One region of the Arthrobacter sp. Rue61a genome, then DNA from elsewhere that is predicted to be linked to it. Evidence: riboswitches for the same ligand, from Rfam matches in the RefSeq annotation. Region 1 holds a riboswitch; each other region holds the start of a gene.

The links. A riboswitch is a leader RNA that binds a small molecule or an ion and turns the genes downstream of it on or off. The one in region 1 is predicted to bind thiamine pyrophosphate.
Region 2: another riboswitch for thiamine pyrophosphate. It lies ahead of ARUE_RS19055 (ECF transporter S component); the one in region 1 lies ahead of thiO (glycine oxidase ThiO).
Region 3: another riboswitch for thiamine pyrophosphate. It lies ahead of thiC (phosphomethylpyrimidine synthase ThiC); the one in region 1 lies ahead of thiO (glycine oxidase ThiO).
Region 4: another riboswitch for thiamine pyrophosphate. It lies ahead of thiD (bifunctional hydroxymethylpyrimidine kinase/phosphomethylpyrimidine kinase); the one in region 1 lies ahead of thiO (glycine oxidase ThiO).

The regions. Positions count from the first base shown of each region.
Region 1 is NC_018531.1:3,221,367-3,228,931, forward strand. It holds gene ARUE_RS14585 (4a-hydroxytetrahydrobiopterin dehydratase) at 1-15, opposite strand, end outside; gene ARUE_RS14590 (thiazole synthase) at 46-861, opposite strand; gene thiS (sulfur carrier protein ThiS) at 865-1,101, opposite strand; gene thiO (glycine oxidase ThiO) at 1,098-2,366, opposite strand; TPP riboswitch at 2,359-2,477, opposite strand; gene thiE (thiamine phosphate synthase) at 2,505-3,176, shown strand; gene ARUE_RS14610 (ferritin-like fold-containing protein) at 3,207-3,875, opposite strand; gene ARUE_RS14615 (TM2 domain-containing protein) at 4,034-4,981, shown strand; gene ARUE_RS14620 (RNB domain-containing ribonuclease) at 5,096-6,598, shown strand; gene ARUE_RS14625 (DEAD/DEAH box helicase) at 6,876-7,565, shown strand, end outside.
Region 2 is NC_018531.1:4,174,005-4,181,569, reverse strand. It holds gene ARUE_RS19085 (Na+/H+ antiporter subunit D) at 1-847, shown strand, start outside; gene ARUE_RS19080 (Na+/H+ antiporter subunit E) at 844-1,410, shown strand; gene ARUE_RS19075 (MrpF/PhaF family protein) at 1,407-1,685, shown strand; gene mnhG (monovalent cation/H(+) antiporter subunit G) at 1,675-2,067, shown strand; gene ARUE_RS19065 (DUF4235 domain-containing protein) at 2,127-2,387, opposite strand; gene ARUE_RS19060 (NUDIX hydrolase) at 2,418-3,107, opposite strand; TPP riboswitch at 3,399-3,535, shown strand; gene ARUE_RS19055 (ECF transporter S component) at 3,613-4,233, shown strand; gene ARUE_RS19050 (ABC transporter ATP-binding protein) at 4,233-5,825, shown strand; gene ARUE_RS19045 (energy-coupling factor transporter transmembrane component T family protein) at 5,822-6,616, shown strand; gene ARUE_RS19040 (GNAT family N-acetyltransferase) at 6,613-7,212, opposite strand; gene ARUE_RS19035 (penicillin acylase family protein) at 7,260-7,565, opposite strand, start outside.
Region 3 is NC_018531.1:2,865,157-2,872,721, forward strand. It holds gene trmD (tRNA (guanosine(37)-N1)-methyltransferase TrmD) at 1-121, opposite strand, end outside; gene rimM (ribosome maturation factor RimM) at 122-676, opposite strand; gene ARUE_RS13045 (RNA-binding protein) at 808-1,050, opposite strand; gene rpsP (30S ribosomal protein S16) at 1,052-1,471, opposite strand; gene ARUE_RS13055 (hypothetical protein) at 1,708-2,145, opposite strand; gene ARUE_RS13060 (VOC family protein) at 2,308-3,180, opposite strand; gene ARUE_RS13065 (amidohydrolase family protein) at 3,260-4,342, opposite strand; TPP riboswitch at 4,426-4,533, shown strand; gene thiC (phosphomethylpyrimidine synthase ThiC) at 4,529-6,397, shown strand; gene ARUE_RS13075 (alpha/beta fold hydrolase) at 6,380-7,102, opposite strand; gene ffh (signal recognition particle protein) at 7,207-7,565, opposite strand, start outside.
Region 4 is NC_018531.1:2,777,232-2,784,796, forward strand. It holds gene ARUE_RS12605 (glutamate-5-semialdehyde dehydrogenase) at 1-393, opposite strand, end outside; gene proB (glutamate 5-kinase) at 390-1,571, opposite strand; gene obgE (GTPase ObgE) at 1,561-3,147, opposite strand; gene rpmA (50S ribosomal protein L27) at 3,303-3,566, opposite strand; gene rplU (50S ribosomal protein L21) at 3,629-3,937, opposite strand; gene thiD (bifunctional hydroxymethylpyrimidine kinase/phosphomethylpyrimidine kinase) at 4,314-5,861, opposite strand; TPP riboswitch at 5,852-5,950, opposite strand; gene ARUE_RS12635 (Rne/Rng family ribonuclease) at 6,113-7,565, opposite strand, start outside.

The DNA of each region.
Region 1 (7,565 bases):
ATCCTTGGCTGCCATGACTGCCCCTTCTATTTCGGAGAACCCAGGTCAGAGGAACTCTGCCCGGCCCTCCATCGCCGAGGATGCGAGCGCATGCTCCCGCCGAGGAATCCGCCCTGCCTGCTTGGCCAGCCTACCGGCGATCACAGCGTGTTTGAAGGCTTCCCCCATCTGTACCGGGTTCTGAGCCCGGGTTACAGCAGTGGCCAGCAGGACGGCGTCGCAGCCCAACTCCATGGCCAACGCGGCATCGGAGGCGGTTCCGATTCCCGCGTCGAGGACCACGGGTACGGAGGCCCGGGACACGATGAGTTCAATGTTGTGCGGGTTCAGGATGCCGAGGCCTGTTCCAATGGGTGATCCCAGGGGCATGACAGCGGTGGCACCCAGGTTTTCGAGCCTGAGCGCGAGCACGGGATCGTCATTTGTGTAGGCGAAAACCTTGAAGCCACGGTTCACCAGTTGTTCCGTTGCATCCACCAGTTCCACGGCGTCGGGCAGGAGCGTGTGTTCGTCGGCGATGACTTCCAGCTTCACCCAATCGGTCTCCAGGGCTTCCCGTGCCAGTTCAGCAGTCATCACGGCGTCCTTGGCAGTAAAGCAGCCCGCAGTGTTGGGAAGGACCCGGATGTTGTGGTTCACCAGGAGCTGGAACAGCGATCCCGTTTCGGCTGGGGAATAGCGGCGCATGGCCACGGTGGTGAGCTCGGTCCCCGACGCCAGGAGCGCTGATCCCAGGCCATCGAGGCTCGGCGCGCCTCCGGTACCCATGATGAGCCGGGAACCGAATTCGACACCGTCGATCACCAGCGCGTCAGTGGAATGAACGTCAGTGGTGCGAACGTCAATGTTTGCTGTTGTCATGGTTCAGCCTCCTTGGACTGCTGTTACGAGTTCGAGTTCGTCTCCGTCGGCCAGCGCCGTCACGGCCCATTGGCTGCGGGGCACCACCTCGGAGTTACGTGCGACCGCGACTCCCAGCTTGCCGCCGTCGGCCGCTTGTCCGCGAGGGTCCAAGGCGCGGCCGGTGATCGCTGTGACCAGGGTGCTGACGGATGCGTCATCGGAGACTGCGTGATCGGTTCCGTTGAGTTTGATGTTCATGCTGTTTCCTTGGTGGGAGCGTGTGCTGCTGGTGTAAGAACTTGGGGAACTGAAGCGTTGCCCGCGAAGCGATCAGGCAGGAACGGAGTCCATCGAGGGTCCGTTGTGCCGCTGATGAGTTCGCCCACGATTCTGGCGGCCACGGGAGTCAGGAGCACACCGTGGCGGAAGAAACCTGTGGCGATCACCAAGCCGTCAGTGTCACCGTGGGGACCGCTGACCCGTCCGAGCAGGGGGGCGTTGTCCGGGGTTCCAGGGCGGGCGCGGGCGGTTGCTTCAAGGAGTTCCAATTCCGCAACTGCGGGGACCAGGGCTTGGGCATCCCTCAGCAGCTGGTAGACGCCGCCGGCAGAGACCGCGTTGGAAGACGCTGACAATCCGTCTTCGCGTTGCGTCGCCCCAATCACCACGGTTCCGTCATCGCGGGGAACTATGTAGACGGGAACGCCTCGAACCATCCCCCGAACAGTGGACGTGACCAAGGGCCGGAGGTTGTCGGGGACGCGAAGCCGGAGGATGTCGCCATAGACCGGCCTCACCGGAAGGTTCAGTCCCTCAGGGAGCCCCGACAGTTGGGATGCCCCCAGCCCGTTGGCCACCACAGTCTCCGCGGCGCGGACCACGACTCCGGATTCGAGTTCCACTCCGGTGACCCGCCCGTCATCCCTCAGCACACCGCGTGCCGGGGAAGGAACGGCGAATCCGTCATCGGCCCCGGACACCCAGGAACCGTCGTCAGGTGAATGGTTTGCTAATCCAGCCAGGAGGCATGCGGCGAGCTTTCGCGGATCCACTTGGTGGTCGGCGGGAATATCGAAAGCGCAGGAAATCTGTGGGCTGAGGAGCGGCTCGCGTTGCCTCGCGTCCCGCAGGGCCAGAGGTTCAACTCCCAATCCAGCTGCGAGCTGTACGGACCTCAGGTCTGCGAGCGCCCTGCGGTCGGCTGCGTCGGCACCCACGGCGAGGGTCGGCGTCGTGCGGTATCCGCTGCCCTCTCCACCCACGTGCAGTCCGTCCACGAAGGAAGGCCACAGCCGCGAAGATTCGACCATCAATTCCAGGAGGTCTCCCTCCTGATAATGCAGTTCGCTGACGGGTGCAAGCATTCCGGCGGCGGCGAACGTTGCACCCGAGGCCGGGACGGGATCGATCAGCGCCACTGAACGGCCAAGTCGCCGGGCTTCATGAGCGATGCCAAGGCCTATGATGCCGCCGCCAATGACGGCCACGTCTGTCTGGATGGGGGTATGGCGGGGACCTGCCATTCGTTTCCTTCCCTACGCCGGTACTAGCCGGATCAGGTCAAGCGGTCGGCGCTGAAGCCCTCTCAGCCGGACAGTCATATGACGAATGTCGCGGCTCCCGCAGTACGTGCCCAGTTTAGAGGAACTACTCTGGTTTCCATGACCCAGCCTGACGCCCTCGCCTCCGCCCGCCTCTATCTGTGCACTGATGCCCGTCAACGGCAGGGCGATTTCGAAGACTTTGTGGACGCCGCATTCGCTGGAGGCGTTGACATCATCCAGCTCCGCGACAAGACTCTGGAAGCTGCCGAGGAGCTTGAATTGCTGGCCGTTTTGCGGAGCGTCGCACAACGGCACGGACGGCTTTGGGCTGTCAACGACCGGGCCGATGTTGCCAGTATTTCCGGGGCTCCTGTATTCCACATCGGTCAAAAGGACCTGCCCCTGACGGCAGCGCGAACCCTCTTGCCGAACGTGACCGGCATCGGTCTTTCCACCCACACACAGGAACAAATCGATGCGGCAGTCGCCACCTCCCAGGGCCCCCTGGGACTGGACTATTTCTGCGTGGGTCCGGTCTGGGCAACGCCTACCAAACCCGGCCGCTCGGCGGTGGGGCTGGACTTGGTCACATATGCCGCAGAAGCGGAAAAGCGTTCGGGCAATGCTGTGACACTTCCTTGGTTCGCCATTGGTGGCATCGACCTCAGCAACGTCGAACAGGTAGTGGAAGCGGGAGCCAGCCGGATCGTCGTGGTCCGTGCCATCACCGAGGCAACGGACCCGACGGCGGCAGCCAAGTCGCTGCTGCAAGCACTGGACACCGTGTAGTTTCCCGCCGAATTCAAGCGGTCTTAGCCGCTACGCGGTCAGGCCAAGGCCTGTCATCCGGCGCCCGTGTTTATCGGCGAGTTCCGTCGTTAAGCTCCTGACCGCTGCACGCGCATCCCCGCCGCCTTTCAGCAATGGTCCCAGCAGGGGGTGTTCCATGCCGACGCGCTGCGCCTGCGTCAAAGCCTCCCCCACCAAGCGGCGACCCCACAATGCAAGGCGCGAGGCCAGGCGCGGGTCGTCAGCCAAGGCCCGCCTGATCAGGACGCGAAGGACTTCCGTGGCCTGGTCAGGGGAAGCGACGCGTTCAACGAAATGCCGCGTTGTTGGGTCGAGGAACATCGATACGGCCCTGTAGAAGTCCGATGACACCGTATCGATGACGTACGCCTTCATGACAGATTCGAACCAGTCCCCCGGTTTGGTGCGCTCATGGAAATGATCGAAGGAGCGCTGGAACGGCAGCATGGCTTGTTCCGGATCGACGCCCATCTCCGACAACCGGTCATTGAGGAGCGCAAAGTTGCCGTAGGCGCCCACGGCGATCTTCGCGAACACAGACCTGTCATGGAGGGTGGGGGCATAGCGCGAATCCAGGGAGAGGCGCCCGAAAGCGGATAGCTCGCCATATGCCATGGCTCCAAGCAACTCCGCGGAGAGTTGCCCGGCAGAGGCTGCAGCGTCCGGGGAGATGCCCATGGATCAAGACTATCCCTGGTGGGCCATCCGGCTCCCGGGGATTCCGTTCCTGCTTCGAGCTCCATTCCTACTAGGCTGACTTGAAGTGAGTTGACTGCCCTCTTGCCCTGCATAGCGCATGTCCTCCTCCTCGCACCCACTTCACTGAAGGATTTTCAATGAGTCACCCCAGTTACCCACCCGCGCCTCAAAACGACGCCAAGTCAGGAGTTCCGCAGGTGCCTGCCGCACCCTACGCTTACGGCGGCCAGTTCCAGGGTGGGGCACAGCCGGGCTACCAGCCCGGACCGGATTCAGGCCCCTACGGAACCCCGGTGGGAGCTCCGGCGAAGTCCTTCATGACCACATGGATCCTGGCCCTGCTCCTGGGTAGCTTCGGTGTGGACCGCTTCTATCTGGGCAAGATCGGTACCGGAATCGCGAAGCTGCTCACAGCCGGAGGCTTCGGTATCTGGTCCATCGTTGACCTCATCATCACGCTGACGGGAAACGCCCGGGACAAGCAGGGCCGTCCGCTTGCGGGTTACCCGGAGAACAAGAAGAAGGCATGGATCATCACCATTGTCGTCTGGTTCGCGGGCCTGATTGTCGGAATCGTGTCCACGGTGTTGTCGTTGACCTTTGTTGCTGCTGCAGTCCAGGGTGCAGGCACCGATGCCCCGGTCCTGCCGTCGGCCTCCCAGGAGGCACCGGCACCGTCGTCGGGCACTGCCTCTGATGACGGTTCCTTAACCGTCACCATGTCCGAGGGCAACACCGTGAAGGTCAGCCTCCTGAACTCCGGTTACACCACCGAAATTCCCGGGATGTCCTACATGAAACCGACCAAGGGAGGCTTCCTCCTCTTGGAGGTTTCCTGGGAGGCCACAGCTGGAAGCAGTTACGCCTCACCCTCGAACTTCGAGGCCTTCGACGCGGACGGCGCCAAGGGCGAGGAGATCTACGTGGAGGAAGGTCTGGGAGGACTGCCTTCCGGGGATGTTGCCGCCGGAGAGATGCAGCGGGGAGTCATTGCCTTCGACATCAAGAACGGCCCCACCACAGTGGTCATCAGCGATGACTTCGGCGACAAGGCAGCTACTTTCACCCTGACGCCGGCAAACTAAACAGCCGGCCCGGTCCATACCGCCGCACGGAAAGCCCGTTGCCCCCTTGGGGTAGCGGGCTTTTTGGGTGGGACATCCAAGACTATCCGCCGGTTTCGGGCTACCCTGATTTTCGTGTCACATCATCGGATAGCGCCCAACGTCGACGACTCCTCGGACCAGCTCGCCGCGGCGCTTGCCGCTCTCAGGACAGAGCTGGAACTCCCTGGCGAATACCCGGCAGAAGCTGTGGAAGAAGCACGGCAAGCCGTCGCGGACCTTGAGTTGCCGGGTCAGGACCTGCGGCACGTACCATTCGTGACCATTGATCCGGCGACGTCCACGGACTTGGACCAGGCCCTGTTCATTGACCGTGCCGGCGACGGCTACAAGGTCCTCTACGCAATCGCCGATGTCCCGTCTTTCGTGGAACCGGGTGGGGCACTGGACCACGAAACCCGTCACCGCGGGCAGACCTTCTATGCTCCTGACGGGCGGATCCCGCTGCATCCGGAGGTCATCAGCGAGAACGCCGGCAGCCTCTTGGCCGATCAGGACTGCAGTGCGTTCGTGTGGGACTTCGACTTGGACGCGGAAGCTGAAGTGTTGGCTGTCACCGTTGCCCGCGCCGCCGTTCGCAGCAGGGCCAAACTCAGCTATAAGGGCGCTCAGCAGCAGATTGACGACGGTACGGCCCCGCCCGTACTTCAGCTCCTCAAAGAAGTGGGAATCAAGCGTGTTGAACTGGAACGGCGGCGCGGCGGCGCAAGCCTCAACATGCCGGAACAGGAAATCGTCCAAGCAACCGACGGCGGCGGATACAGGATCGCGGCTGCCCCCTCCCTCCCGGTTGAGGACTGGAACGCGCAGATCTCGCTCATGACCGGCATGGCCGCCGCGCAGATGATGCTCGACGGAAAAGTGGGCATCCTGCGCACCATGCCCGCTCCTGATGACCGGTCACTGCTCCATTTCAAGCGCCAGACCTCCGCTCTGGGCAAGCCCTGGGACGGCCAAGTCACCTACGGCGAGTACCTGAGGACCTTGGACGCATCCGATCCCCAACAGCTGGCCATCCTTCACTCTGCCGGTATGTTGTTCCGGGGCGCCGGTTACACCCCCTTTGACGGGGAGCTGCCGGCAATCGTGACCCAAGCAGCCATCGGGGCTCCGTATGCACACGCCACGGCACCCCTGCGCCGGCTCATCGATCGCTTTGTCCTGGTGATCTGCGAGGCGCTCAGCAACAACCACGACATCCCGCAGTGGGCTCGGGAGGCACTCCCTTCATTGCCGGAGATCATGGCGGCCTCCGACCAATTGGCCGGACGCCTCGAACGTGCGGCGCTGGACACTGTGGAAGCAGCCCTCGTAGCCAACCACGTGGGCCAGGAATTCGACGCTGTAGTCATTTCGGGGTCCAAGCCCTCCAATGGGGCCGGTTTCAAAGCTGCCAACGGCAATGGCAGTAACAACGGCGGCAGCAACGGCAACGGGCCCTTTGGCGTCATACAAATATCAGACCCTGCTGTAACGGCCCGGTGCGACGGCGAAATGGAATCCGGAACCGAGGTTCGTGTGCGGTTGCTGAAGGCCGATATCGCCAGCCGGGAGATCAGGTTCGAGCTGCTGCCCTGACGCCGTTCTGCCGACGATCCGGGCTTTCCGGCCCCCAGAGGATAGACTGGGCTTGTAGTAATGGATGCCCGGTCGTTGATTCAGTTAATTTTTGAACTCAACAAGCCCGCCCCTACGCGATCTTGAGATGTACCAACTGGTCACCAGTGCCAGTACTTAGATAGCCCGCGATCGGCTTCCACTGGACTTGCTTGCGCGCCCGTTCGTGCTCCGGTACGGCTCCGCCGCCGCCGTTGAGCATGCAGCGCCAATGCCCAAATGAATAAGGAAACTCCCTGTGAGTGAATTGCATACCCACGAAGTCCTGACGGACTCCACCGGAACCGAATCCATCGAACCCGAGGAAACGATCATCTCGGATGAGACGCCCCACGAGATCGAAGAGAAGTCGTTCGCTGACTTCAACGTCCGCGCCGACATCGTTGAGTCTTTGGCCGACGCCGGAATCACGCACCCGTTCCCCATCCAGGCAATGACCCTGCCGGTCGCCTTGAGCGGCCACGACATCATCGGCCAAGCCAAAACCGGTACCGGAAAAACGCTTGGCTTCGGCATCCCCGCCCTCCAGCGCGTCGCCGGAAGGGATGATGCAGGTTACGCCAAGCTCGCTGTCCCGGGCGCACCGCAGGCACTGGTCATCGTCCCCACGCGTGAGCTTGCCGTGCAGGTAGCCAACGACCTCCAGGCCGCGTCACGCAAGCGCAACGCCCGCATCGCCACCATCTACGGCGGCCGCGCCTACGAACCCCAGATTGATGCCCTGCAGAAGGGCGTCGAAATCGTAGTGGGCACCCCTGGCCGGCTGATCGATCTCTACAAGCAGAAGCACCTGAGCCTCAAGAACGTCAAGATGGTGATCCTTGACGAAGCCGACGAAATGCTGGACCTTGGCTTCCTCCCCGACGTCGAGACCCTGATCGCCGGCACCCCCGCGGTTCGGCAAACGCTCCTCTTCTCGGCAACCATG
Region 2 (7,565 bases), 950 kb from region 1:
CTTGCTGACAAAAGTGGGCGTCTACGCGATGGTCCGCACGGAAACGCTCCTGTTCCCCGGGGACACCCTCAACGTTCCACTGATGGTGGTGGCGCTACTGACCATGATTGTCGGAATTCTGGGCGCCTTGGCCCAGAGTGACATCAAACGTCTCCTGTCCTTTACCTTGGTGAGCCATATCGGCTACATGGTGTTTGGCCTGGCGATGAGCTCCGTGGCCGGACTCGGGGCTGCGGTCTTCTACGTTGCCCACCACATCACAGTGCAGACCAGTTTGTTCCTGGTCACGGGTCTTATTGAGCGGCGTGGCGGCAGCTCATCCATGGACCGCTTGGGTGGCTTGGCGAAGCTCTCACCGCTGCTGGCCTTGCTGTTCTTTGTTCCTGCGATGAATCTGGCAGGCATCCCACCGTTCTCCGGCTTCCTTGGAAAGCTGGGGCTGTTGCAGGCCGGTGTTGAACTGGGAACGCCGCTGGCCATCGTGCTGGTGGTAGGTGGCGTGGTGACCAGCCTGCTGACCCTGCTGGCGATCGCCCGCGTGTGGAACAGGGCGTTCTGGAGGAAGCCTGAGGACGCCGAGTACCCGGACCCCGTGCTGAAAACCCCCGGGAACGTCGGAGTGCTCCCACGGACCATGGTGGGGTCAACAGCTGGGCTGGTGGTGTTCGGCGTGGCATTGACGGTCTTCGCAGGTCCGTTGTTCAAGGTTGCTGACGGCTCCGCTGGAATCATGTTGGACCGCTCCGCCTATATTCACTCCGTGTTGGGAGATTCCGTTGTGGTGCCGCCGCTTGCGCAGACGGATGAAACGCACACAGATGAAGTAAAGACGGGTGATGCGAAATGAGCCGCAAACCGATCTCGTTCCGCACTGAACTGCCGTTGCTCATCTGGTTGGTGATCGTGTGGGGTGCGCTGTGGCGGGACTTCAGCCCGGGCAACCTCCTGTTCGGCGCACTGATCGCCGTGCTGGTGGCCAAGTTCTTCTACCTCCCCCCGGTGGAGCTCAGCGGCAGGTTCAACATCCTGCGCGCCATTCCTTTCGCCCTCCTGTTCCTCGCCAAAGTGGTGGCAGCGAGCTTCCTGGTGCTGTACCTGGCTGTAGCCAAGGGACCCAAGGTTCGCAGCGCCGTCGTCGCCGTTCCTTTGCGGAGCCATTCCGACCTCATGGTGACGGCCACCGGGCACGTTATCTCGCTGATCCCCGGATCCCTGGTGGTGGAGGTGGACCGCTCCACGTCCACGCTTTATCTGCACGCGCTCAACATTTACGAAGAGGCGGACATCGACAAGATTCGTCAGGAAACCCAAGACATCGAAGCAGGACTGATCCGGATCATGGGTACACGCGAAGAAGTCGAGGCCCTCAAAGCCGAACAGCGTCCCGGGATGGAAGGAGCAGCGCTATGAAAGAAGCGGTTCTCATAGCTACAGCCGTGATCCTCAGCTTGGCCGCCGCTGGGGCAATTATCCGCATCGCCATCGGCCCGTCCCTCCTGGATCGCGTTCTGGCATCAGACGTTTTGCTGGCAATCCTGGGCGCTGCCCTGGCGATCGATATGGCGTTGAACAAGCATCTGAACAACCTGATGCTGCTGGTAGCGCTCGCAGTGATCGGTTTCATCGGCTCTGTGACAGTTGCAAGGTTCGTGGCCGAACGCAGGGAGCAAAGCAATGAGTCCTGATGCCACCGGCCTTGACGCTGTGATTGATGTTGTCACCGCCGTATTCCTGGTGGTGGGTGCCCTGATGTCACTGGGCGCGGCCATCGGCTTGCTCCGCTTCCCGGACCTCATGAGCCGCATGCACGCAGCCACCAAACCGCAGGTCCTGGGGTTGTTTCTCATGCTTGCCGCAATCGGACTCCAGATGCGCACCTGGTGGGTGTGGCCTGTCTTGGTGGTGGCCTGGATTTTCCAGCTCCTCACGGCGCCCGTCTCTGCCCACATGGTGGGCCGCTCGGCGTACCGCACCAAGCACGGACACCGCGAAAAGCTCACCAAGGATGAGTTGGAAGCCGTAGTCCAAAGGGCGGCCGCCGGTCAGGAACCGGGGAGCGACCGCTAGCAGCAGCCACAACGAACGCCGGGTCACCTGCAGGTGACCCGGCGTCGTGGTTCGGGTGCCTAGACGATGTCGTGGGTCTTCGCGAAGCGCGCGATGGCGCGCTGCGTGCCCCGGCTTGCCAGGACCTGGATGAGCGTGCTCACAAAAGCCGAAATCAGTGCGAATGTCAGCGCCGAACGCAGACTGGTTTCCATATCGTCGTTGCCCATGGGCGGTTTGCTGCCAGTGGCCTTTTCCCACCCTTTATTGACGAGTTTGGTGCCTACGAATCCTGCTCCGAGGCTTACTCCGGCACCGATCAGCTTGAAGAAGAGGTTCATGCCCCCAGCCTAGCTCTAAAGGCCACACCGTTAGCGGCGGCTTTCCCGTTCCTTGAGGAACGCCGCCAATGAACCAACCGGCGCAAGTACTGGAACGACTGGGTGTTCGGCCGACCAGACAGCGTCCACGGTTCCGAGTCCGGCGATTTCTTTGAGCAGGTAATAGGTGGGCGGCATCAGTTTCAACGTGCCTGCGGCTTCCGCTTCAAGAATGTCCGCCACCGGCATCCACAGTGATTGCCAGGCTTCCGTAGTTTGATGCTGGGGCGTGGCTCCCGGAGAGGGCTTGGCAACGTAGAAGAACGTGTCGAAGCGTTTGGGCATGTCCGTGGGGGTGATCCAGTTGGCCCACGGGCGGAGGTCGGAGGCATCGATGGTGAGTCCGGCCTCCTCCTGAACCTCGCGGATGGCGGCAGCGAGTACCGTCCCGGCGTTCTTCGCTGCTGCTCCCGGATCCGCGCTCAGGGAGCTCTGGTTCCAGTCGGCTGCGTGGCGTTGAAGCAGCTCCGCCGGGTAGTCCCACCCGCTCTGATCGGCGGCATCGACGCGTCCGCCAGGGAAGACCACCATTCCGGCGGCAAAGTCCATGGTGCTCACCCTGTGTTGGACGAAGGCTTCGAGGCCGTCCGAGGCGTCGCGGAGCAGGATGACGCTCGCTGCCAGGCGGGGTTCCGCCACGGCGTTGGTGTCTGTAAGTCCCGAGCCGGAGATGTCCGTCATGAAATGTGCCCCTTTGCCGCGGTGAAGTCTGCTGATTCATTCTCTCAGGTCCTGTTGTGGGGCCTGGTGTGCAGGGAATGGCGTGGGGGAGGGGTGTAGAGCGGGCCTCGCAACGCCCTCCGTCTCGTTGTTAGGCCTGGTGTGCAGGGAATGGCGTGGGGGAGGGGTGTAGAGCGGGCCTCGCAACGCGCGTGGCAACGGGCACCTCAAGGACGGGAAGGCGATTGTGACTGGACCGCAGCGCCCGCCACGGACTCAGGTGTAAACTGAACCAGCCCATCAGGGCAGATTTGATAACGACAGGGGAGCGCCGCCGTCGGACTCTGCAGAGATGCAGGAGACGCGAGGGCGCTGAGAGTGCGGACAGCCGCAGACCCTCGAACCTGATCCGGTTAGTACCGGCGCAAGGGAGTCGAGCTTCTCAGAGTGTCCGGATGCGGACGGCGCGAGCCGGACCCGGGATCCGGGGAGCACTTTCCCCTCCTGTAACCTCAGGAGGCAGAAAATGACCACGGTAAACGTGAAGAAGGCCAGTTATAACTGGCGCGTTGTAGACATCGTTGTGGCGGCTCTTATCGCCATCGCCGGCGGCGTGATCTTCTGGGCATGGTCCCAGGGCGCGGCACTGGTATCCATCCCCATGAACGCGACGTATCCGCCGCTCACAGGCTTGATTGCCGGTGGCTGGATGATTCCCGCGGTCCTGGGAATGCTCATTATCCGCAAGCCCGGTGCTGCGCTGTTCTGCGAAGCCGTCGCCGCCACCGGTGAGCTCATCATGGGCTCGCAGTACGGCACCACGGTGCTGATATCCGGCGTTTTGCAGGGCCTGGGCGCCGAGCTCATCTTCGCCGCCTTCAGGTACAAGAAGTTCAACCTGCCCACCGCGCTCCTTGCGGGCGCCGGCGCGGGCCTCTTCTGCGGCCTGAACGACTCCTTCCTGCCATGGGGTTGGAACATCGCCTATGAGGCCGTCGACAAGCTGGCCTACATCACCTTCACCACAATTTCCGGCGCAATTATCGCGGGCGCACTCTCCTGGGCGGCCACGCGCGGCCTGGCCAAGACCGGCGTGCTGAGCTCCTTCGCCTCGCGCAAGGCCGCTTCGGAGCCCGTCTTCAGCTGATGTCCGCCACGCAAAGCGGCACGGTGAGGCCTGCCGCCATCTCAGCCGAGGGCTGGGGTTGGCGGCATGCCGGCCGGGCCCAAGCTGCTATTCAGGGCCTGGACCTTCGGATCGAACCGGGGGAGCGCGTACTGCTGCTGGGACCTTCGGGTGCCGGCAAGTCCACGCTCCTGCATGCCCTCGCCGGAGTGTTGGGGGATGAGGAAGACGACTCGGATGAGACCGGCTCCCTGCTGATCGACGGCGGTGCGCCCCGCGAGCAGCGGGGACGCGCCGGATTGATGCAACAGGACCCCGAGACACAGGTGGTTCTGTCGAGGGTTGGCGACGACGTTGCTTTCGGCGCGGAGAACCTTGCCGTGCCCCGTGACGAGATTTGGTCCCGCGTCCATGAAGCGCTCGACGACGTCGGGTTGCGTACCGTTGCGGGTGGCGGCCTGGCGTTGGATCACCCGACGGCGGCGCTCTCCGGCGGCCAGAAGCAGCGCCTTGCGCTTGCAGGAATTTTGGCAATGCGGCCCGGGCTGATCCTGCTGGACGAACCAACGGCCAACCTGGATCCTGCAGGGGTGCTCGAGGTCCGTGATGCTGTTGGGCGATGCCTGGACAAGACCGGCGCCACGCTGGTTGTGGTGGAACACCGTGTGTCCGTCTGGAAAGACCTGGTGGACAGGATTGTGGTCCTGCAGCCGGGGTCGGCCGCAGGGTCCAGCACGGCCGCAGGGGCCGGGCGGGTCACGGGCGGCGTCCTCTTGGACGGCCCTCCGGACCAGGTCCTTTCCGAGGCCCGCACTATGCTCATGTCGGCAGGCGTCTGGGTGCCCGGGTACGTCCCGGCAACCCGGGGGCGGCACAATGAGCCCGACACCGCGCAGCTTCTCCTCGCAGCCCAGGACCTTTCTGTTTCCCGTGAAAAGCCACGGCGCAAAGGGTTCAAAACCATCCCGCCCATACCGGTGCAAACGGGCATCAGTGCACAGGTCCGGGCAGGACAAGCACTGACCATTACGGGCCCAAACGGTGCGGGCAAGTCCACGTTCGCGCTCACGTTGGCCGGCCTTTTGGCACCTGTGGACGGCAAGGTGAGTGCCGCCGTCGAGCTTTCCGAGGGTGCGGGAATCGACCCGTTGAAGTGGAAAGCGGACCGTTTGATCTCTCGGATCGGGACGGTGTTCCAAGAGCCTGAGCATCAGTTCGTCACGGGCAAGGTCCTGGATGAACTCATGTTCGGTCCGAAGCATCTGGGCCATGGCGAGGAACGCGTGGATGAACTGTTGGAGCGGTTGCGGCTGACGCATCTTGTGGACGCCAACCCGTACACGTTGTCCGGTGGGGAGAAGCGGCGGCTTTCGGTGGCCACGGTGCTCGCGGCACATCCGAAGGTTCTTGTCTTGGACGAGCCCACGTTCGGCCAGGACGCCAACACGTGGGCAGAATTGGCGTCGTTCCTTTCCGAGTTGCTGGACGCTGGAACCGCGGTGGTCTCCGTGACCCACGATCAGGAATTCAGTGCCGTACTCGGCGGCACAGAACTGCGGCTAGGCCCGATCACGGAGGGCCGAGCCACCCATCAGGAAGCCGGCGCAGCATGAGGGACGCACTGAATATTCGCGGAAACCACTCCCTGCTGACCCGTGCCAACCCTCTGGCCAAGTTCGTAGCGGTCTTCCTCATATCCCTTGTGCTGGCACTGTCCATTGACTGGGTCTCGGCCTCAACGGCACTCATTGCTGAACTGGCGCTCTTCCCGTTGGCCGGCCTCACCTTCAGGCTTTTATGGCAGCGGGCCTGGCCCCTGATCATCGCGGCCGCGATCGGCGGCTGGAGCACCGCGATCGTGGCGGCGGACAGCGGCGCTGTACTGCTCGACGTCGGGCTCTGGTCCATCAGCGAAGGTTCCCTTGAGCTGGGGCTTGGTTTCATGCTCCGCGGTTTGGCGATTGCGTTGCCAGCGATCTTGCTGATGACGTGCACCGATCCCACAGACCTGGCCGACGCGCTGGCGCAGAAGGCCAGGCTGCCGCACCGCTTCGTCCTCGGATCCCTCGCTGCCATGAGGCTGGTGGGCCTCATGGCAGAGGAGTGGCAAACCATCGGAATGGCCCGGCGTGCCCGCGGAGTCGGTTCCCAAGGCAGCCCTTTTCAGCGTTTGAAGGCCACGCTCGGCCAGAGTTTCGGGTTGCTGGTTCAGGCTGTTCGGCGGGCGTCGCGGTTGGCGGTGACCATGGAAGCGCGCGGCTTCGGCGGTGGTCAAAGGACGTGGGCGCGGGAATCCACCTATTCCCTCCTGGATGCGTGGGTAGTCCTTGGAGGACTGGTTATCTCAGCCGGTGCGGTCCTGACGGCAGTGGGCGCGGGAACCTGGAGCTTCGTCTGGCGCTAGCGCGCGGGACGCTGCTGGATTTCATCGAAGCCTGCCCGCGTCAGGAAACCCAACTGGGCTTCCTTCTCGGCAAGCTGGATGATGGGTCCCAGCTCAAAGCACGTCGCTTCCAAGCGGCGCAGGGCCTTGGCGTTGCGGGAGTCCGGCTCCACCACAATCCGGTCCTTGCCCGGCAGGGAGAACATGTACTTGATCAAGGACGTGCCCAGGCGCGGGGTGAAGTGAGGAATGGGCCGCGTGGCAGGGGCCAGCAGCAGGTGCATGCCGATGTCTTCCTCTCGGGCGGGGTAGGCCTCGCCCACGGGATCATGCAGGGGCTCGTACGTCTGGAAGAGGGCCAACGGCTCCCCGTCCAAGGTGGCCAGGAACGCGTGGTGGGTATCCAGCGAGTCAAGGAACTCGTAGATCCCCAGGACCTCCTCGTGGGAGTTCTCCGTCATTCCCCAGAACTTGGCGCGGGGCTGGGTAACCCATTCGAAGATGAGATCGATGTCCTCGCGGGGAATCAGCGGAACTATCCGGAGCGCACCCCATCCTTCGAGGTCCTCGGCGTAGACGGTGGTGCGGACGGAGAAGTCCTGAGTGGTGGTGGTCATGGCTTCCTTCGGGGCTGATGCAGGCTGATGTCGGGGAACGGAATGAGTCAGGCGGGTGTTTGCTCAGGGGTGTCTTTGGTCAGAACGGACCAGTCAGTGACCACTGGAGCGAGTTCCCCGGCAGTCCAGAGCGGGAGCTGATCGGCAAAGTGCTGGTGGCCCGGCCTGCCCGACGCTCCGAAGGGAACGATCCAACGGCTATTGCCCCGATCGGCCAGATCCCAGACGTAACGGGCTACGGGTCCGCGGAAGCTTCGGTCATCTACACCGGGGAGGCTCTCGGTGCAGAGGACGCACCCGGTGTCCCCGCTTAGGTCAGCAACGGGTGCCGATGCCGCCAGCGTGCCCGGGAG
Region 3 (7,565 bases), 360 kb from region 1:
TGAAGGTGCGAAGATCGTGGACGTTGAGCTCCAACAATCCGTCCTGGCGGGCCTTGCCTATGAGTGACAGCTCCAGCGGGGCGAGGTACTCAGGAAAAATGCTGACAACATCGATCCTCATTCAGGCATCATCCCCGGCGCCGTCCTTGGGCTCCTTGGCGTTCTCGTCGTTGATCTCAAACAGGCCAGATGGTGGGGTGATGAGGATGTACCCGCCCTCCACATTGACCTCCGGCACGATTTCGTCAACGAAGGGAATGAGAATTTCTTTGCCCTCCTCTGTCGTCACCGTGAGCAGGTCCTGGACCGGCAGGGTGCTGAGCGCTGCTACTTTGCCCACTACCTGTGAACCAACGCGGGCCTCCAAGCCAACGAGCTCGTGCTCGTACCAGCCTTCATCGTCATCTTCGTCGCTGAGCTCCTCGGTTTCGATGAAAAGCTTCGCTCCACGGATGACTTCGGCAGCGTTGCGGTCGGCGATTTCCTCAAAGCCAAGCAGGAGGATGTCCTTGTTCCACCTGGCGCTCCGGATGGTCAACGGGCCGGCGGAGGCGGGCTCCACGACGAACTCGGTTCCGGCGACGAATCGCTCGGAGGGTGCGTCGGTGAGTACCTGCACCGTCACCTCGCCGCGGATGCCATGGGGTTTGCCGATCCGGGCCACCTGGAGCTGCATGGGTTCCTCTGAATTCTTGTAGTGCCCGCGCTGCCGGGCAGCAACGGACAGTAAATTGTGGATAAAGCAATCCGGCCCCTCCACCATATTCGGTGAAGGGGCCGGATCTAAGACAAGTAGTGCTGAGCGCGTTACCGGCGACGGTCGGTGTCGACGACGTCGACCCTGACCTGCTCGCCACCAGCCAAAGCTGCAACCACTGTGCGCAATGCACGTGCGGTGCGTCCTTGACGGCCGATCACCCGTCCGAGGTCCTCCTGGTGAACACGCACCTCGAGGGATTCCCCGCGGCGATTGTTCTTGGCACTGACCTTGACATCCTCAGGGCTGTCAACAATCCCACGGACCAAGTGCTCGAGCGCTTCTGCCAGCAACTTACTCAGCCTCGGTGGTCTCTGCTTCAGCCTCGGCCGGAGCTTCGGCTTCGTCCTTCTTGGCCTTCTTGGTGATGGCTTCCGGAATGATGACGGAACCCTTCTCCGGGGCTACGAAGGCTTCCTTCGGAGCTTTGGTCTTCAGGGTGCCTTCCTGGCCCGGCAGGCCCTTGAACTTCTGCCAGTCACCGGTGATCTTGAGGATCGCGGCGACCTGCTCGGTCGGCTGGGCGCCAACGGAAAGCCAGTACTGGGCGCGCTCGGAAGCGACCTCGATGTACGACGGCTCTTCGGTGGGGTGGTACTTGCCGATTTCTTCAATGGCACGGCCATCGCGCTTGGCGCGGGCATCCATGACGACGATGCGGTAGTACGGTGCGCGCATCTTACCGAAGCGCTTAAGGCGAATCTTTACGGCCACTTTTGTGGTCACTCCTGTTTCTGAAACGAGGTTGAACCCGACGTTCTGCACCCGTGGGGCGGGCCATACTTGACGGTTCGAAGGACAAGATACGAGCACGGAGAGAGGGGCCGCACCGATCGAGTACCTGTCTATTGTGCCAGATGCCCGGAGCAAATACGACTTAGGCCACGCGGGGCGGCGTGTTCTTCCTCACTCCCCGGGGTTGAACGTGCGGCCAAAACCGGATCGGTGGGTTACTCAGACCACACATAGAGGCCCGTGCGCTCAGCCTTCTCCACGTCCGTCGCGAGGGCAGCGAGCTGTTGGACGTACTGGCGTGACTGGGCGGCATCGAAAGGCATGTCGTCCTGCGCGGCCCAGGCAGCAGCGACGTCGTCGAGAACGTTCGCGTCGCCTTCGCTCTCATAAGTCAGCAGTTCAGCAAGGGCCCGCACCATGGCTTCGGGAACCCCCAGAAGTGCGTCACTCGTCACATCAACCAGGGCAAGCTCGTAGTCAGCTCCGGCGGCGTGGACAGCCTGTCCTGCGAGGTCGCCCAACTGTTCGACTTCGAAGTCGGTAATGCCGTCAATCCTGACGGCCGGGCCGGTCACATCCGCGCCCTTCTCCAGGGCAGCTGCCCGTTTGAGTGCTTCATCGTGGGTGGCTACAAAAATTTCGGCAAAGCCCATGGAAAGTACTCTCATTCCTTCGTGCTGACGGGGCGGCGGCACGGAATCCATATCGGCTCCGTGCCGTCACTGCCCAGCCTAATGCAGCGGGAGGGGGCCAGCGGATCAGGCGCGGGTGGCCACGGCTTAGCAGGTGGCCGCGGCTTAACAGGTGGCCGTGGCTTATTTGGCGGCGACCCGCAGCTTGTTCCGCCAAGGATCCTCAAACTGAAGCTCAGCTCCGGTGTGATGATTCTGCACACCCGCAACTTTCAGGCGATCCGCCAGCGCTGCTACGTCTTCACTGCCGGGGACTTCGATCAAGACTTCACCCAGGCCGAGCGTGTCCTTCCGGGGTCCGGCTCCGCGACTGTTCCAAACGTTCATCGCCATGTGATGGTGGTAGCCGCCGGCGGAAACGAACAGCGCCTGACCATGCCAGCCTGCAGTCCGCTCGAAGCCAAGGGTCTCAACGTAGAACTTCTGCGCAGTCTCCACGTCGCCCACCTGCAGGTGCACGTGTCCAACGCCGGCAGCGGCCTCCCGCTGCCCCGTTACGGCAGCTTCGCTCAGGTGCTGCTGGAGGAAGCGCTGCGGCGGCAAGGCCACATTGTCCATCACTACATTCTTGCCATCCCACTGCCAGAGTTCACGCGGCTTGTCGTAGTAAAGCTCGATTCCATTGCCTTCGGGGTCAGTGAAGTAGAACGCTTCGCTGACCAGGTGGTCGGCGCTGCCCGCGAACGCCCGGGGCTCATATTCAGCGGCCGTGGCGATGGTTGCGGCCAGTGAGGGCTGATCCTGGAACAGGATGGCTGTGTGGAACAGGCCAGCCTCCCCCCGCCCCGGTATCTGCAAGCCAACCGCCGGCGCAAGATGGACAACGGGCTTACCTACGCGTCCCAAATAGAGCCCGCCATCCTGCTCGGCCACGACGTCCAGCCCCAGGGCGCGCTGGTAATAGTCACTCATGACCTTCATGTCGCCGACCTTGAGCATGACGGTGCCCATGGTGAGTTCGGCGGGAAGAAGATCCTGGCTGGAGGTGGTGGTCATGTGAAGCTCCCGGTTTTGAGGATGCCGCCTTTCGGTACCCTGCTTACCTTACTAAATTACTTGAAGCTTCAATTTATTCCTAACGTACGAACTCGCCTCGCAGGACGATGTGCTTTAGTTCGAGCACTGTCTCCAGGTGGCGCCGTGGATCGGTACTGCACAGCACGACGTCGGCACTCGCCCCGTCGCTGATGCCGTCGGCTCCCAGCCATGGACGGGCACTCCACGCGGCGGCGTCCAGGACCGCCGCCGGCGGCAGGCCGGCGTCGTGCAGTTCCTTCATTTCGTCGGCAATCCTGCCGTGCTTGATCACGCTGCCGGCGTCGGTGCCTGCATAGATGGAAACACCCGCCTCGAAGGCCTCAAGCACACGCTCACGCCTCCCCTCCCAGAGACGGGTCATATGGTCCGCGTACTCCGGAAACTTCTGCCCGGCCTGGGCTGCTATATCCGGGAAAGTAGCGATGTTGACCAAGGTGGGAACGATCGGCACTGACTGTTCCACCAAGCGGGGAAGGTGTCGCGGCAGGAGACCGGTGGCGTGCTCTATGCAGTCGATATTGGCATCAAGCATGTCGTCGATGGTGTCCTCGGCGAAACAGTGAGCCGTGACCCTGGCACCTTCATCATGCGCGGCCGAAATGGCGTCCCTCACGATCCTCGCCGGGAAAGAGGCAGCGAGATCGCCAACGCCGCGATCGATCCAGTCACCCACCAGCTTTACCCAGCCGTCGCCGTCGCGGGCTTCCTTTCGGACGGTCTCCACGAGGTCGCCGGGCTCAATCTCGTGGCCCAACCCGCGGAGGTAACGTCGGCTCCGCGCGATATGCCGGCCTGACCGGATCAACCGGGGCAAGTCCGATCGCTGCTGTACCCAGCGGGTGTCTGAGGGCGATCCGCAATCGCGGATCAGCAGCGTCCCGGCGACGAGGTCTGCTTGTGCCTGGGCAAGCGTGGCCTGCTCGTCAACCGCTCCTCCAACGCCGAGTCCGATATGGCAGTGTGCGTCAACAAAACCCGGCAGGACCCAGCCATCCAATACCTTGTCCGGCGAGGCAAGGGGACGTTCAAACGTCAGTTTGCCGTCGATGGACCACAGCCCGCGGCGCTCTTCGTCCGCCGAGACGAGCACGGGTCCACTGAATTCGATGATGTTGGCCATGGCAAAAGCGTAGCTGCGGTGGCTCGCCAGAGCCTGCTGTACTCATGTGACTGGGAGCCCGCCGGGAGCTGTGGTAGCTTCGTCTACGACCACACGGGAGCCCTTGCAGGGGCTGAGATCGGACTGATGCAGTCTGCGACCGTTGAACCTGTCCGGGTAATGCCGGCGAAGGAAGTGAGTATTCCCTTGAGCACCGCAGAAACACAGCACAGCCCTGTTCAAAATCAGATCAACGCAGGCCAAAACCAGATCAACGCAAGCGAAAACGCTCCTGAGCCCGTCACGCAATCGTTGAAGTCCCACACGTTGGCGTGGCTGGAAGACCGCGACAACGGCATACGTGTCCCCGTCACGGAGATCGCTTTGGAGCCCTCCCCCAACGGGCAAGCCAATCCCCCTTTGCAGGTGTACCGAACAGCAGGCCCGGGCAGCGATCCGGTGGTGGGGTTGGAGCCGTTCCGTGCACCGTGGATCGAAGCCCGCGGAGACACGGAGGCCTATTCTGGTCGGGAACGAAACCTACTCGACGACGGCAAGTCCGCGGTTCGGCGTGGAGCAGCGTCAGCGGAGTGGAAGGGCGCGCAACCTGTGCCGCGCCGCGCCGTCGAGGGTAGGGCCGTCACGCAGATGCACTACGCGAAGCAGGGAGTTGTGACTCCTGAAATGCAGTTCGTCGCGTTGCGGGAAAACTGCGATGTTGACCTTGTCCGCAGCGAAGTTGCCGCGGGAAGAGCGATTATCCCGAACAACATCAACCACCCCGAATCCGAGCCGATGATCATTGGCAAGGCTTTCTTGGTGAAGATCAACGCCAACATCGGAAACTCTGCAGTCACCAGCTCCATCGCCGAGGAGGTGGACAAGCTGCAGTGGGCAGCCCAGTGGGGCGCTGACACAGTGATGGACCTCTCTACGGGAGATGACATCCACACGACGCGCGAATGGATCATCCGCAACTCCCCCGTTCCGATCGGAACAGTCCCTATCTACCAGGCGCTGGAAAAAGTGAACGGCGAGGCCAACAAGCTGACGTGGGAAATCTTCCGCGATACCGTGATCGAGCAATGCGAGCAGGGCGTGGACTACATGACCATCCACGCGGGCGTTCTGCTGAGGTACGTGCCGTTGACCGCCAACCGGGTCACGGGCATCGTGTCCCGCGGCGGTTCGATCATGGCCGGCTGGTGCTTGGCGCACCACCAGGAGAACTTCCTGTACACGCATTTTGACGAGTTGTGCGAAATCTTCGCCAAATACGATGTCGCGTTTTCCCTGGGTGACGGGCTCCGCCCCGGTTCCATCGCCGACGCGAACGACGCCGCGCAGTTCGCCGAGCTGGATACGCTCGCTGAGCTGACACAACGGGCGTGGGAGTTCGACGTGCAGGTCATGGTGGAAGGCCCGGGGCACATTCCCTTCCATCTGGTGCGTGAAAATGTGGAGCGCCAGCAGGAACTGTGCAAGGGTGCGCCGTTCTACACGTTGGGTCCGCTGGTTACCGATATCGCCCCCGGCTATGACCACATCACCTCGGCCATCGGCGCCACGGAAATTGCACGCTACGGCACGGCCATGCTCTGTTATGTGACCCCGAAGGAGCATCTGGGGCTTCCCAACAAGGACGACGTCAAAACGGGCGTCATCACCTACAAGATCGCGGCGCACGCTGCGGACCTCGCCAAGGGACATCCGGGGGCTCATGAACGTGATGATGCACTTTCCAAGGCGCGGTTTGAATTCCGGTGGCGCGACCAGTTCGCGTTGTCCCTCGATCCCGTGACTGCCGAGGCCTTCCATGATGAGACGTTGCCCGCCGAACCGGCGAAGACCGCCCATTTCTGCTCCATGTGCGGACCCAAGTTCTGTTCGATGCGCATCAGCCAGGACATCCGTGACGAGTATGGTTCGGCAGAATCGCAGGCGGCCATCGCTGGAATGTACAGCGGCATGCGGGAAAAGAGCGAGGAGTTCCTGGCTTCAGGTGGAAAGGTGTACCTGCCGGAGCTTCAGGTCCCGGCAAACCAGGGCGTCAGCCGCTCAGGAAGCTTGAACTGACATAGCCCGGCCGACATCCGCGATGAACGAGCGGATAGCCTGATCTCCGTCAACGGAATCCTGGGGCCGGTGTCCTCCCGCTGCTACGCGGCGGAGGGCACCGGTTTCCTGCAGATAGCCGGCGATTTCCTCATACAAGGGCTCCCAACCTCCCGTGAGGACGAGTGTGGGAACGCCCGGCACGATATGGAGCGGGGCATCCCATGGCGGTGCTTGGAGCCGGAGCCTGCGGGCTGACCGCCGGGCCTCCGGGGTGTCCAGCCCGCCGGTTTCGGCCGAGAAAGCACGCCGGTAGAACTCGCGCTGGTAGTCGGCGTCGTTGAGCTGGTTTCTTACGTCGAACAGCGGTTCCATGAGGGCCCGGTAGGAAGCAGTCGCCGGAAGCTCAGCGGTCAGAGACAAGCAGGACGGCTCTACCAGGGAGAGCGAGTGCACCAGATCGGGGCGCTCGACGGCGGCAAGCATGGCGGATATAGCGCCTTGTTCGTGGGCAACGACGTGGCCGCCGCCGGAGTCCACCAGCGCGTTGATCAGGATGGCCACGTCCGCCGCGACGTTGGACTCCAGAGGTTCGGTGACGGCATCAAAGCCGTGCCGCCGAAGGAAGAGTGCGTCATAAGCAAGGGCCATGCCATGTTGCTTCGGCCATGCGGCTGAACCGAAACTGCCCAAACCGTGGACGAAGACTACGCGCTGCTTATGCATTGGTTCAGCCTATTCCACGGCTCTGACATCCCAACTGACCGACATTTGTGGTTGCTTTGAGTGTTCAAAACAACCACTAATGTCAGCCAGTCGGGTTGCAACGTTTACTTGCCGAGGAACTTGTCGAAGCCCTTGGGAAGGTTGAGCGATGACGGGTCGAAGTCTGCTGCGCCCTGGCCGAAAGCCGCACCCGTGGGTGCCGCCGAGGCTGCGTTTGCCCGCTTGGCTTCGGCATCGCGAAGTTCCTGGGCTGCCTTGGCGGGATTGCCGGAGCGTGCTTTCTTCTTCGGGGCATTCTTGCCGCCCTTGCGTCCGCCACCGGGGCCTCCGAGGCCCGGCATTCCGGGCATTCCCGGCATGCCGCCACCCTGAGCGAGCTTCTTCATCATCTTCTGGGCCTGGGCGAACCGCTCCAGCAGGCCATTGACCTCGGACACATGCACACCGGAGCCCCTGGCGATAC
Region 4 (7,565 bases), 440 kb from region 1:
GCCCACGGGATCGGGCAAGCCGGCCAGGTTCTCCAAAGCTGCAACCAAGCCGTCGATGCGGGCGGCAGTCAGCGTCAAACGGTCCAGGAGCGCCGCTGAGGTGCCGTTGGCCCGGCCCACCGCAACATCCTTGGCATTGGCTTCCAATACGTGTTTCCGGTTCTCCACCAAGGCAGCTCCGATGGCACGCAGCGCGCGGTCTTTCCATGCGCGGTTTGCCTGTCCCATGCGGCGGGCAGCCTTACGGGAGCGGTCCGCTATGGCGTGAACGGCAGCCTGGACATCTTCCGGTGACACCGGGGCGCCGCCTGCCGCAGGGTTCTCCGGCGTCTGGCCGGAGGTACCGGAAACGTCGGAGATCACAGGGGCGTCAGGGGTCAGCGCTTCAGTCATGCTCCAAGTTTAGATGAGCGCGACGCCCTCAGGAGCACCAGATCGTCAACATGAACAACTTCGCGGTCGTAACCGCGGCCCATGGCCTGGCCCAGCTCCTGGGTGGTGCGTCCCAGCATTCGCGGGAGTTCCTCGGAAGAGTAGTTCACCAAACCGCGCGCCACCACCGTTCCGTCGTGGGCAACCATCTCAATGGGGTCGCCGGCTTCGAAATCACCACTGATGTCCGAAATGCCCGCGGGAAGGAGTGACCTGTGCCGGTCGCGCACTGCTTTCACTGCGCCGTCGTCGAGCATTAAACGGCCATGGACGGTCGCCAGGTGCGCCAGCCAGAGGAGACGAACCGGCTTGCGATTGCCGTTCACGGCGAACCACGTTCCCACGTCCTGGCCCGCCAAGGCCGCGGCGGCATTGGCCGTTGACGTGACCAAAGCGTGGATACCCGAGCCGGCAGCAATGGACGCCGCTTCCACTTTGGTCATCATGCCGCCCGTTCCGACGCCGGCCTTGCCTGCCTTGCCAATGGTCACGTCTTCCAGGTCCTGCGGACCGCGGACCAAAGGAATTCGTTGGGCGCCTTGGGACGGCGGGCCGTCGTAGAGGGCATCGACGTCGGACAGCAGCACGAGCGCGTCGGCACGAACCAAGTGTGCCACCAAGGCAGCGAGGCGATCATTGTCGCCAAAGCGGATCTCGTGCGTGGCCACGGTGTCGTTCTCGTTGACTACGGGCACCACGCCGAGATTAAGCAGCCTGTCCAACGCCCGGAAGGCGTTGGTGTGTTGCGTCCGGCGCATGAGGTCATCGGCGGTCAGCAGCACTTGGCTGACTGTCACGCCGTGTGCATTGAAAGCCTGCGTGTAGCGGGCCATCAGCAATCCCTGCCCAACGCTCGCCGCTGCCTGCTGGGTGGCCAGGTCCTTGGGTCGCTTGGCGAGACCCAAGGGGGCAAGCCCGGCAGCGATGGCGCCCGAGGACACCAGGATGATCTCCGTACCAGCATTGCGCTTTTCAGCGAGGGCATTGACCAGCCCGGTGAGGGACTTCTCGGAGATGCCACCCTTGATGCTGGTCAGCGAGGATGACCCCACTTTGACCACAATCCGCTTGGCGGTGGCCAGAGCTTGACGCTCGAGTCCCTCAGCGGTGTCCAGGGCGTCGACGGTCTTAGTCGTCATCACCGGAATCCAGGTGGCTTTCCTTCACTGCCTGGGCTCGGCGACCACTGACAGACTCAGTCCAGATGCCTGCCTTGCGTTCAGCTTCAAGCTCGGCACGCGCGGCGGCCTTGGCTTCGCGTCGTTCGATCTGCTCGTCGCGCTTCTGTGAACGCGTGGGGCGGTCGCCAATGTCCGCAACGCGGATGTCGGTCCCGCGAGGCGTCGCGAGGAGTTCGGCGCCGGCCATCATGGTGGGCTCCCAGTCGAACACCACGCCATCGTCTTCACCGATGACCACGGTGTCGCCGGGCTTGGCGCCAACCTTGAACAGTTCAGTTTCCACACCAAGCTTGGCAAGGCGGTCGGCAAGGTAGCCGATGGCTTCCTCGTTGGTGAAGTCAGTCTGCTTGACCCAGCGCACGGGCTTTTCGCCCAAGACGCGGAACAGCGGCTCGAGGTTCTTCTCCTCGCGGCGGATCTTGAAGCCGGACTCGTTGACGGCGCGCGGACGCAGGACGGGAGGTGCCACCTTGGGAGGCGCGGCCTGAACGGCGTTACGTGCTGCCTGGACGATCTCAGCCATGGCAAAGCCGAGCTGACGCAAACCTTCGTGGCTTGTTGCCGATACTTCAAATACACGGTATCCGCGGGCTTCGAGGTCCGGACGGACGAACTCGGCCATATCCTTGCCGTCGGGAAGATCCACCTTGTTGAGGACTACCAACTTGGGGCGTTCATTCAACGGCACTACTTCACCGTCAACACCGGCGTAGCTCATGTCCACGGCGTACTTCTCCAGTTCCGCCTCAATGATGGCGAGGTCGGAGAGAGGATCGCGGTCTGATTCAAGGGTTCCGCAATCAAGGACGTGAACCAGCGCAGCGCAGCGCTCTACGTGCCGCAGGAAGTTGTGGCCCAGGCCCTTGCCTTCGCTGGCGCCTTCGATCAGGCCGGGGACATCGGCAATGGTGAAGCGGACGTCGCCGGCCTGCACCACGCCAAGGTTGGGAATGAGCGTGGTGAAGGGGTAGTCGGCAATCTTGGGCCGGGCAGCAGACATGGCTGCGATGAGGCTGGACTTACCGGCGGACGGGAAACCAACCAATGCGATGTCTGCGATGGACTTCAGTTCCAGGACGATGTCACTGGATTCACCTTCGATGCCCAGCAGGGCAAAGCCCGGAGCCCGACGCTTCTGCGATGAGAGGGATGCGTTGCCGAGGCCGCCCTGACCGCCTGCGGCTGCAATGTACTCAGTACCCTCGCCAACGAGGTCAGCCAGGACTTCGCCGTCCTTGGTCTTGACCACGGTGCCATCAGGCACGGGAAGAATCAGGGTCTCGCCGTTCTTGCCGCCGCGCCAGTCGCCCATGCCGGGGCCGCCGTTGGTGGCGTGGCGGTGGGGAGCGTGATGGTAATCAAGCAGCGTGGTGGTCTGGGCGGACACGCGAAGGATGACATCGCCGCCGTTGCCGCCGTTGCCGCCGTCGGGGCCGCCGAGCGGCTTGAACTTTTCCCGCTTTACGGAGACACAGCCGTGGCCGCCGGTTCCGCCGGATACGTGCAGGACTACCCGGTCTACAAAGCTCGCCACGTGGATCTCCTCAGTTGCTGTCTTACAGCGTTTGTTGCTGTTGCCAGCGCTGTTGCAAAAACCAGTGCGCCTGAGGCGCCCTAGTCGATTGTAATGCGGTTAAAAGAACGGTGGAGCGGGCCGTTTGGCCCGCTCCACCGGTTCAGAACTTGTTGTTACTCTGCAGCTGCAGCAGCAACGATGTTCACTACGCGACGGCCGCGGCGAGTACCAAACTCAACCGCACCGGCCTGAAGAGCGAACAGGGTGTCGTCGCCACCGCGACCTACGCCTGCACCGGGGTGGAAGTGGGTTCCACGCTGGCGAACGATGATTTCGCCGGCGGAAACTACCTGACCACCGAAGCGCTTGACGCCCAGGTACTGTGCGTTGGAGTCACGACCGTTGCGAGTGGAACTCGCGCCTTTTTTGTGTGCCATGTGAAATGCCTGCCTCTAAATTTCTGGGGAAACTGAAAAACCTGAACAGCGGGTAACGGAAGTTACGCGATGCTGGTGATCTTGATCTTGGTCAGTTCCTGACGGTGACCCTGACGCTTCCGGTAGCCGGTCTTGTTCTTGAACTTCTGGATGACGATCTTCGGACCACGGAGGTCCTCGAGGATCTCAGCCGTGACCTTGACGTTGGCCAGTTCCGCAGCTGCGGAGGTGACCTTCTCGCCGTCAACCAGGAGCAATGCGGGCAGCTCAAGCGTGCTACCGGCTCCACCGGGGACGCGGTTCAGCGTTACGTAGTCTCCAACGGAAACTTTTTCTTGGCGGCCGCCTGCGCGGACAATCGCGTACACCACTTGGGTACTCACTTCTCTCGACGTTTATTACAAAATTTGCGTGCGGAACCTTCAACCGGAATCAGGCCTGGTTCGCGCTGTGCCTCAACGCCGTGGACTTCTGATCGAAGTCCGCGAGTCATCCCATGAACAATTCCAAGGGGCATAACCCAAGTGTTGGCGTAAGCACCGAAGATCAAGATTACGCTAGTTTGACCTTCAGCTGCAAATGAGGCCGGGTCCGGAGGCTACCTCGTGACTTGCGTCACGAGTTGTAACGGACTCTCCCGGCACCGTGCCCATACAGCCTACAGGTTTTCGGCGAGATTAACCCGATTCAGGCAGCGACGCGCTGACGTGTCTCCGCAGTTGCCCGCAAATGCACCGTGGTAGCGGGCTAGCCGCGGCCGATGGAAGGCTGCGCAAACAACCGCGGAGCATCAAAAAACGCCGTCTCATAACGGCAGGACTGGATGAAAGCGTCCATCATGGCGGCCCGCTCCATCTCCGAACCCGCAATGGCCGCAGCATCCGTGAAATTGATCGCTTTCCGGGTTGCGGCAGCGAAGTCCTCGTCGGCGTAGGTCTTCAGCCACTCGGCATAGGCGTGATCTGCGGGGGCTCCGGCGTCTACATACGATGCATGAAGCTGCCGACCCACCTCCGCGTACAACCAGTAACAGGGCAGGATCGCCGCGAGCACCACCGCGTAGCTGCCGGAAGCCGACGTTGCCAGTAGATGATCCACATAGGACTTGGTGACCGGGCCGGTGGCCGTGGAGGCCTCCCTGGTGCTCAGCCAGTTCCTGTGCAGCTCCGATTCAACTTCCAGGCACTGCTGTGATGCCTTGGCCCAGAACAACTGCTCTTCCTCCGTGGGGGCCAGGGCCCCCGCACGCGCCAACACCCTGGAGTACCCATTGAGGTAGATCGCATCTTGGGCGAGGTAGTAGTTGAAGTCACGTTCCGGGAGTTCGCCCGATTGAAGTCCTTGAATGAACGGAAGCCCGTAAATGGATTCGAGCTCTGGACCGGCTTCCTTCCACAAGGTCGCAGCGAAGGCGCCCGGCTTGGATGCCTGCTGGAGGTGGTGGAAGTGATGCACGGGCCCGTTCCCCTGCCCCACCTCGAGGGCCTCAGAGGTTGTCAAAGCCCCCAGTAACCAAGACTTCGCTTCCTGCAGTGAAACTTCCCAGTCACCCGTGCGTGCCTGGACTGTAGCCAAGGCGGACGACAAGGAGCACCCGGTTCCGTGGCTGTTCCGCGTTTCGACCCGGGGACCTGTTATCTCGATCACGTCCCGTGACAGCATCCCACTGGTGTTCACCAGTGCATCAGGACATACCGGACCCGGCAGGTGGCCACCCTTGACCAGGACCGTGTTTCCGTACTCCGCTGCCAGCCGTTTGCCTTGGTCCAGCGCCGATTCCCATTCTGTTGCCTCCGGCTCCCCCAGCAACATGGCAAGTTCCGGAAGGTTCGGGGTGATCAGGTCGGCCAGAGGCAGCAGCGAACGCAAAGCCTTCTCCGCTGACTCGCGCAGGAGCCGGTCGCCACTGGTGGCCACCATCACCGGGTCCAGGACCACGACGGCGGGACGCACCTCTTCGATCCAGCCGCGGACCTCGTCTATGACGGTCGCATCGCCGAGCATTCCGATCTTGACGGCATCAATGGTGATGTCGCTGCTGATGGCGTCCAGTTGCTGTCGGAGGAACTGCGCGGGAGGAACATGGACGGCGATGACCCCCATGGTGTTTTGTGCGGTGAGAGCCGTGATGGCAGCCATTCCGTAACCGCCGAGTGCTGCGATGCTCTTCAGGTCCGCCTGAATTCCCGCGCCGCCGGAAGGGTCCGAGCCGGCAATACTCAGTACGCGTGGGGTTGCCCGGCCCGGGTTGGGAGCGTCGAGTGGGTACACAGCTGAATATGGTGATGCAGTCATGAGGACATCCCTTCGCCGGTGCTAACCGGACAGGTTCAACGGGTCTGGATCTCAGCCTGGCCCAACGCCCGGCACCCCGTGTCAGTCCCCAAGCCTAGCCGGGAAGCGACGTGGCGCGGGAACCGGACCACGTCGCGACCGGGATGTGACCACGGATGCATGGAATGCGTGGCCTGCGCGGACAAGAAAGGCCCTGCACAGCCCGCCGTTGGCAGATTGTGCAGGGCCCTCTCAGCTGGTGCTGTCCGGATTTAGAGCTCGGAGGCAGGAACTCCAACTCCGAGGATGATGGGCTCGTCGGTTGATGCCTTCTCGGCTTGTTCCGCGGGCACCTTGGCCTCATGGGCCGAGCCTCGGGGGGCCGAGGCCGTCACCTCATGGTGCTCGACGCTGGTTTCATTGGCCGCGCCTTGGGCCCGGCTGGCACTCCGGTTGCGGCGGCCACGACGACTACTCGAAGCCTGAACAGCCTCGGGAGCTTTTTCGGCACGGGCCGGCACATCAGCCTTCGGGGCATCAGCAGGCTCCGGCACGACCACCGGCGCGGCTTCTTCCGTAGGTGCCGGAGCAGCGCCGAGGTGCGAGAACGCCTCGGCCAGGAGGTCCAGGCTCATGGCAGGCTTGGCGGCCTGCGGTTCCTCGTGGTGCTCAACGAACGGCAGTGCTACTTCTTCGCCGCCGAAACGCAGGACCGGAGTAGACCTTGCTTCCTGGACTGCTGCTTCCCTTTTTTCTGCTTCGCGGGCAGTTGCTCCGGCCTCGCCGCTGGCGGCGGTACCGGATGCGGGGCTGGCGGCCGGCTCGTGGCCCGCCGCCCTTGCCTGCTCCTCTGCGCGGTGAACTTCGTCGTCGTGCAGGTGGGCGGCGTGCGCTGCAGCGGCAATCGTCGCCAGGGCAGCCCGGGTTGCCTCAGCCTTGGCTTGCCGGGCGGGATCCTGTGCTTCGACCGGAGCCGAAGGTGCGGCCGGGGCGGACGTCGTCGTATGGACCTGCGCGGGGGCTTCGGCGATGGCCTGTCCCCCACCCTTGCCGCGGCGGCGCTTGCGTTCCGTCCGCGCTGCAGGCTGCTGTGCCTCGGCGTGCGGGCGGTGGTGCTCGGCGGCAACCACGTTGGCGCGGCGGTGTTCAACGGGCTCGTCGTGGGTGACAACGCCCCTGCCGGCGCAATGCTCGCACTGCTCACCGAAGACCTCAAGGAGGCCGGTACCCATACGCTTGCGTGTCATCTGGACCAAGCCCAGCGACGTCACTTCGGCCACCTGGTGCTTGGTACGGTCGCGGCCAAGGCACTCGACCATGCGTCGCAGGACGAGATCGCGGTTGGATTCCAGGACCATGTCGATGAAGTCGATGACGATAATGCCGCCGATGTCGCGCAGACGGAGCTGGCGAACCACTTCCTCAGCCGCTTCAAGGTTGTTCTTGGTCACCGTTTCTTCGAGGTTTCCGCCGCTGCCGGTGAACTTACCGGTGTTGACGTCCACCACGGTCATGGCCTCGGTGCGGTCGATGACCAACGAACCACCGGACGGCAGGAAGACCTTACGCTCCAGCGCCTTGTGGATCTGCTCGTCGATGCGCCAGGCAGCGAAAATGTCCTGGTCCTTGGTCCACTTTTCAAGGCGGCCCACCAGATCAGGGGCAACGTACGTGACGTAGGCCTCGATGGTGTCCCAGGCGTCGTCACCGGAGACGATCAGCTTG